Regions from separate parts of the Variovorax sp. Soil_C_17 genome, predicted to be linked through region 2. Evidence: riboswitches for the same ligand, from Rfam matches in the RefSeq annotation. Region 2 holds a riboswitch; the other holds the start of a gene.
The links. A riboswitch is a leader RNA that binds a small molecule or an ion and turns the genes downstream of it on or off. The one in region 2 is predicted to bind glycine.

Region 1 (3,390 bases), on a different contig from region 2:
CCAGCCGCAGGCCGATGGCGCCCGGTGCGGGCTGCCGGACGAGCGCCAGCACGAGCACCAGCAGCATGCCGCCGAACTGGACCAGTGCCCACGGCATCACGTTGCCCGTTTCCTGGCAGACGGCCACCGCCAGCAAGCCGGAGCCGAGCACGAACCAGGCCGCCGGCCAGCCGGCGCGCGCGCTCACCCTTTCGCAGACAGCGCAGCCGATCAGCCCGGCAAAGGCCACCGTCATTCCGGCACGGTCCGCCGCCAGGCGCAGGGCGTCGGGTTGCAGGTGGTAGAAGGCCGAGCCGGCGGCCGTGATGACCAGGCCGGCGAAGAACATCCAGGCGCAGTCGAGCAGGTTGACGGGCGGCTGGGCCACCGCGTGGTGCAGCGGCACCGCGTCCTGCACGTGCTCGTGCGCCTGGTCGTGCCAGTGGAGCCAGCGCAAGCCCCAGACGCCCAGCGCCGCGAAGGGCAGGTTGCTCAGCACGTCCATCGCGTGGGGAAGGCCGAACCAGTCGCGCTCATCGGCAAAGGGGGCGCCACCCGTCCCCGGCGAAGGCAGCGATGGCCCGGCGACTGCCAGCAGCAGAAGCAAGGCGAAGAAGAAGAACAGAACACGTTCGCGGGGGGAGAGGAGCGTGAGGGGCATGGCGGTTCCCGGTGAGAGGTCGGTGCGGCGGAATGTAGGTTGTCAACCTCCGAAGGAGCATCGAGAATCGATACGGAGTACTTTTTCACGCCCGCCGGTATCGAAAACCAATACCCGATCCATGAGCACCACCATCGACCTCGTCCAGGCTCTCAAGAACGAGCTGAAGACCGCCCACATGACCTATGCGGACCTCGCCAAGTCGCTGGACATGGCCGAGTCCAGCGTCAAGCGCATGCTCGCCAAGGGCGACATGCCGCTCACGCGGGTCGATGCGATCTGCCGGGCGCTGAAAATCGACTTCGCCGAACTGGCGCGGCGCGTCGCCGATGCACAGCCGCTGCTCAAGGAGCTGACGCTCGAGCAGGAAAAGGCGGTGGTCAAGGACAAGAAGCTGCTGCTCCTGGCCATCTGCGTGCTCAGCCAGTGGACGCTGGAGCAGATCGTCGCCGCCTACCGGATCAGCGAGGCCGAATGCATCGGCTACCTGGCACAGTTGGACCGCATCGGCATCATCGAGCTGCGACCACTCAACCGCTACCGGCTCAAGCTCGCCAAGACCTTCCGCTGGCGCCCCCACGGGCCGGTGATGGACTTCTTCCGCGAAAACGTGGTGCTGGACTACTACCGCGGCGGCTTCGACGGGCCGGCCGAGGGCCTGCTGCTGGTGCACGGCTCGATCAGCAAGAGCCTGGCCCCGGCCTTCCTCGACCGCCTGCAACGCGTGGCCCAGGATTTCGCCCAGCAGCACCAGACCGACCAGAAGCTCTCGCCCAAGGAGCGCGAGGGCTACACGCTGCTGCTGGGCATGCGCAACTGGGAGTTCGAGCTCTTCACCCGACTTCGCCGGGCCTGAGGCGATCGAGATCGAGGCGGCAGGGCACCCGCAGCCACGCTTGGTGACATGGCCCGGGCCGCCTACAATCCGCCCCACTGCAGGAGAGCGGGCCGCTGCGAGGCGGCCCCACCGAAGGCGCAAACTCCCATAAACGCTCAGGTCGGCTCGCAACCACGAGCCTGTACTGCACCAACTGTCAAAGCCGTCTGGAGAGCCGTCGCGCCACGCGACGCACCGAAGGAGCAAGTCCGCTGCGGGCGCAGCGGATGAATCTCTCAGGTACCGAGGACAGGGGGAGCGGCAACTCGGACGCGTGCGCCGGTTGCTTTTTTCTTTTTCACGAGCTTCCATTGCTTTCGTCGCGTCCGAGCGTTGCAACCTGAAAGGTTCCTGCAATGCGCGTGATCGTTCTCGGCGCCGGCCTGCTCGGCGTCACCTCGGCCTATTACCTCCGCCAACTCGGCCACGAAGTGACCGTGATCGACCGGCAGGCCAAGCCGGCCGCCGAAACCAGCTTCGCCAACGGCGGCCAGATCTCGGTGAGCCATGCCGAGCCCTGGGCCAATCCCGGCGCACCGCTCAAGCTGCTGCAATGGCTGGGCAAGGAAGATGCGCCGCTGCTCTTCCGCCTGCGCGGCGACCTGCGCCAGTGGCTCTGGGGCCTGGCCTTCCTGCGCGAATGCACGCCGGCGCGCACCCGCCGCAACATCGAGCAGATCGTGCGCCTGGGCACTTACAGCCGGGATCTGCTGCAGCAGCTGCGCCGCGACAAGGGACTGCAGTACGAGCAGCGCACCCAAGGCATCCTGCACTTCTACACCACGCAGAAGGAGTTCGACGGCGCGCTCAAGCCGGCCGAGCAGATGCGGGCCCTCGGCTGCGAGCGCCGCGTGGTCTCGGCCGACGAGGCGGTGCGCATCGAGCCGGCGCTGGCCCACATCCGGCCCCAGCTGGCCGGCGCCACCTACACGGCCGAGGACGAGTCGGGCGATGCGAACCGCTTCGCGCGCGAGCTGGTCGCGCTGGCCGCGGCCGACGGCGTGCAGTTCCTCATGAGCCACACCGTCACCGCACTGCGTGAGGCGGGCGGGCGCATCGACCACGTGGAGGCCACCGACAGCGAGGGCCGCTTCCAGCGCATCCGCGGCGATGCCGTCGTGCTGGCGATGGGTTCGCTGTCGCCGCTCTACGCCGCGCCGCTGGGCATCCGGCTGCCGATCTACCCGGCCAAGGGCTACTCGGTCACGCTGCCGGTGAAGGACGCCACGAAGGCACACCAGGTCTCGCTGACCGACGACGAGTACAAGCTGGTTTTCTCGCGCTACACCTCGGAAAGCGGCGACCGGCTGCGCATCGCGGGCACGGCCGAGCTCAACGGCTACGACCGCGACCTCAATCGCGTGCGCTGCGAGGCCATCGTGCGGCGCGTGGAAGCGCTCTTCCCCGGTGCCGGCGACACGTCGCGCGCGCAGTTCTGGACGGGCCTGCGTCCCGCCACGCCCAGCAATGTGCCGCTGATCGGCCGCACGCGCCTGCCCAACCTGTTCCTCAACACCGGCCACGGCACGCTGGGCTGGACCCACGCCTGCGGCTCGGGGAGATCGATCGCGCGCATCGTGAGCGGGCTGAAGCCCGAGGTCGACTTCGCTTTTGCCGGCGCCTGAGGCTCAGTCGCGCATCAGCGCCTGCATCAGCGCGCGCAGGATGGCCAGCGCCGGCGCCTCGGTGCGCCGGCGCAGGGTGACGAGGCCGAAGCGCGCCACGCCATCCATCGGCGGATCCATCTTCAGCTCGACCAGGCCGGGCGCCGCCGCGCGGATGGCCAGCAGCACCGCATCGCTCTGGCGCACCACCTCCACCAGGCTGGGGACCTCCTCGCATTGCAGGGTCACGCAGTGCGCGGGATGCGCCT
Region 2 (3,390 bases):
TCGGCGCGCAGCGCCTCGTTGACCTCGGTGATCTCGCCCGCGACCGGCATGAAGACGTCGGCCGCGGCCTTGACCGACTCCACCACGCCGGCGACTTCGCCCTGGGCATAGCCCTGGCCAACCTCCGGCAGGTCGACGAAGACCACGTCGCCCAGCGCATCCTGCGCATGCAGCGTGATGCCGACGGTGGCGTTTTCGCCTTCGGCGTTGACCCACTCGTGGTCCTTGGTGTATTTGATGGTCATTGGCATGGCTCCTGGGGAAGGGGAAAGAACGAAGAACAAATAGAAACTAGCCGCGCCAGTAGCGTGCCGGCACGAAAGGCAGGGTGCTGACTTCCATCGGCACCGGCTTGCCGCGCACGATGGCTTGCAGGCGGGTGCCGGGCTCGGCGTAGGCGAGGGCGACATAGCCCATGGCGATCGGCCGGTCGACCGTGGGGCCCAGCAGGCCGCTGGTCACCTGGCCGATGGGCAGGCCTTCGAAGGACTCGAGCAGCGTGCCGTCGCGCACCGGCACGCGCTCCAGCGCCACCAGGCCGACGCGCTTGCGCTTGAGCGTCTCGTGGTCGAGGCGGCCGGCCGTGCCGCTGTCGGCCGTGAGCTGCGCCAGCACCCGCGCCGCGCCGGGAAAGCCGCCCTCGCGCGCACCGCCGCTGCGGCGCACCTTTTGCATGGCCCAGTTGAGCGAGGCCTCGACCGGGGTGGTCGTGGTGTCGATGTCATTGCCGTAGAGGCACAGGCCGGCTTCGAGGCGCAGCGAATTGCGCGCACCCAGGCCGACGGGCTGCACCTCCGGCTGCGCGAGCAGCAGGCGGGCCAGCGCCTCGGCATCAGGGGCGGCGACCGAGATCTCGAAGCCGTCCTCGCCGGTGTAGCCGCTGCGCGTGGCGAAGGCCGCGATGCCGCCGATCTGCACCTTGCCGCCGGTCATGAAGACGAAGCGCTCGATGCCGGGCGACAGGCGCGCCAGCACGGCCGCGGCCTGCGGGCCCTGCAGGGCGAGCAGGGCGTTGTCGGGCAGGGGCAGCACCTTGCAGCGCTGGCCGATCCTGGCCTGGATGTGGGCGATGTCGGCGGCCTTGCAGGCGCCGTTGACGATGACGAAGATGGAATCGCCGCCCTCGTTGAAGAACATCAGGTCGTCGAGGATGCCGCCTTCGTCGTTCAGCAGCAGGCCATAGCGCTGCTTGCCGGGCGCCAGGCCGATCACGTCGACCGGCATCAAGGTCTCGAAGGCGGCAGCGGCATCGGGCCCGACCAGGCGCAGCTGGCCCATGTGCGAGATGTCGAAGAGGCCAGCGGCCGTTCGCGTGTGCCTGTGCTCGGCCATCAGGCCGGCGGGATATTGCACCGGCATCGAATAGCCCGCGAAGGGCACCATGCGGGCGCCGAGCTCCACGTGGAGGTTGTACAGCGGGGTCTTTTGCAGATCGTCGGGAGCAGAGGCCAAGGCACTCTCCATCAGGGGCAGTCCAGATCCATGGCGGCAAAGCCATGGGCCACCCCTGCTGTCCGCTTTACCTGAGAGATTCGCCCCACGATCGGGGTTTGCTCCTTCGGTGGGCAGGCGCCATCAAAAGCGAAGCGCCGCCTCTCTCCAGCAAGGAAACGCCCGAAAAACGGGCGCCTCGTCAGTCCTTTTGCCTGAGCGTTCGGGCCCGTTCTTCGAGGGGCCCTGCGCCTTCGGCGGCCCCGCGCTGCGGGGCTCTCTCCTGACCGGGTCGAGTGTAAGGGAAACCGCGCCTACGACCGCTCCAGCCGCAGCCGGCGCAGCAGGAATTTCTCCCACAGCTTGTCCGAGAGGAACTGCAGGGAGCGCCGCACGTGCTCGCGCAGGTTGCGGGCATCGTAGGGCGAGCGGATGTCGGCGCCTGCCTGGCGCGCGCGCAGGCTCAGCATGTGTTCCGAGAGGCAGCAGCGCGCCTTCATGCGCAGGTCCTCGAAGTTCTCGGCGCCGAGCGGGCTGGCCTTGTGCCATTCGTGATCCCATTTGAAGCGGCGCCGCTTCTGCTCGCCCTCGCCGTCGTCGCTGATCAGCCAGGCGGAGACGAAATCGACATACGCCTCGCCCACATGGTCGCGGAACACGCCGCGGCCGGGCTCGAACTGCTCGTTCACCAGCGAATCCAGCAGCGCGTTGCCGGGCGAAAGCGTGCCCAGCCGGTGGCGCAGGGTGTTGTTCATCGCGAAGCAGTAGGTCGAGACCCATTCGAGCAGCGGCCCCATGGGGGTCATCGTCGAGCGCGGGAAGTCGTTGATCTCGCCGAAGAGCCAGGGGCCCGGATGCAGGGCGAGCTTGCGGATCTCGCCGCCGAAGCGCTCGAGCCGCCGTTCGCTCCAGGCGTGGTTGAGGGCCACCGTGTCGTTCGAGAAGATCCACACGTCGGGCTGCTCGCCGCGCGCGAGGAGGGTCTCGACGCCGGTGTCCCAGCCGGAGAACTCGCGGTTGCTGTTGTCGCCGGTGACCACCAGGCCTTGCGCGGAGTTCGTGCCGGTCGCGCTTTCGGCAGGCGTGGCGCTGGCGTTGTCGACGATCACGCTGGAGAAGCGGTCGCCATCCTGGGCCAGGCGGATTCGCAGCTTGTCCAGCACCTGGAGCGAACGCTCGCGGTGCTGGTCGCCGAATTCCAAGTGAACGAAACCGTAGCTTGTCATTTGCCTTCAGTGGAGAGAAGAAAAGAGAAGCGGCGGGTTGTCGCCCCATGCGTCCCCGCCGGTTGCGGCCGCATGAAGATGTTACCGCCTGAACGCGGAAACGGCGACACAGACTGCGCGAGGCAGCCGCAACTCTCCAAGCCTATTCAAGAACGAGGCGTGCTGCGTGTCAGCCAAGGCGCCGTGGCGGGGTCCATGCTGTAACCCTTGTTTTCAGCGCACGGCTGCGGCCCCCCACGCGGGGGCTACTTCGCGTAGACCAGGTCGCGCAGCCCCAGCGAGATGCCCGGCACGTAAGTGATGACCATCAGGCAGGCCAGGATCACCAGCACGAAGGGCACCAGGTGCGTGACGATGCGGTCCAGCGAGATGCGCGCCACGGTGCAGGCGGCGAACAGGTTGACGCCGAAGGGCGGCGTGATCATGCCGAGCGCCAGGTTGACGACCATCACCAGCCCGAAGTGCACCGGGTCGATCCCGAAGTGCATCGCCACCGGCGCCAGGATGGGCGCCAGCACGATGATGGCCGCGCTGGTCTCGATGAACATGCCGATGACGAACAGCGCCGCATTCACGCCCAGCAGAAACAGGGCCGGCGACTGCAGCACGGCCTGCAGCCAGTGGCCGATGGCCTCGGGCACGCCGGCGCGCGTGATCAGGAAAGCGAAGAGGCCCGCGTTGGCGATGATGAACATGATCACCGACGACGAAATCACCGACTTGCGCAGCACCG

Region 1: linked by a shared signal. The riboswitch ahead of AC3A6Y_RS06490 (D-amino acid dehydrogenase) and the one ahead of gcvT (glycine cleavage system aminomethyltransferase GcvT) in region 2 are both predicted to bind glycine.

What each region holds. Positions count from the first base shown of each region.
Region 1 is NZ_JBDGIT010000001.1:1,344,976-1,348,365, reverse strand. Features, by position in the region: gene AC3A6Y_RS06500 (hypothetical protein) at 1-640, opposite strand, end outside; gene AC3A6Y_RS06495 (helix-turn-helix domain-containing protein) at 762-1,496, shown strand; glycine riboswitch at 1,567-1,670, shown strand; glycine riboswitch at 1,675-1,780, shown strand; gene AC3A6Y_RS06490 (D-amino acid dehydrogenase) at 1,874-3,142, shown strand; gene AC3A6Y_RS06485 (LysR family transcriptional regulator) at 3,146-3,390, opposite strand, start outside.
Region 2 is NZ_JBDGIT010000002.1:550,869-554,258, forward strand. Features, by position in the region: gene gcvH (glycine cleavage system protein GcvH) at 1-245, opposite strand, end outside; gene gcvT (glycine cleavage system aminomethyltransferase GcvT) at 292-1,464, opposite strand; glycine riboswitch at 1,501-1,613, opposite strand; glycine riboswitch at 1,629-1,727, opposite strand; gene AC3A6Y_RS11255 (hypothetical protein) at 1,746-2,657, opposite strand; gene AC3A6Y_RS11260 (TRAP transporter large permease) at 2,903-3,390, opposite strand, start outside.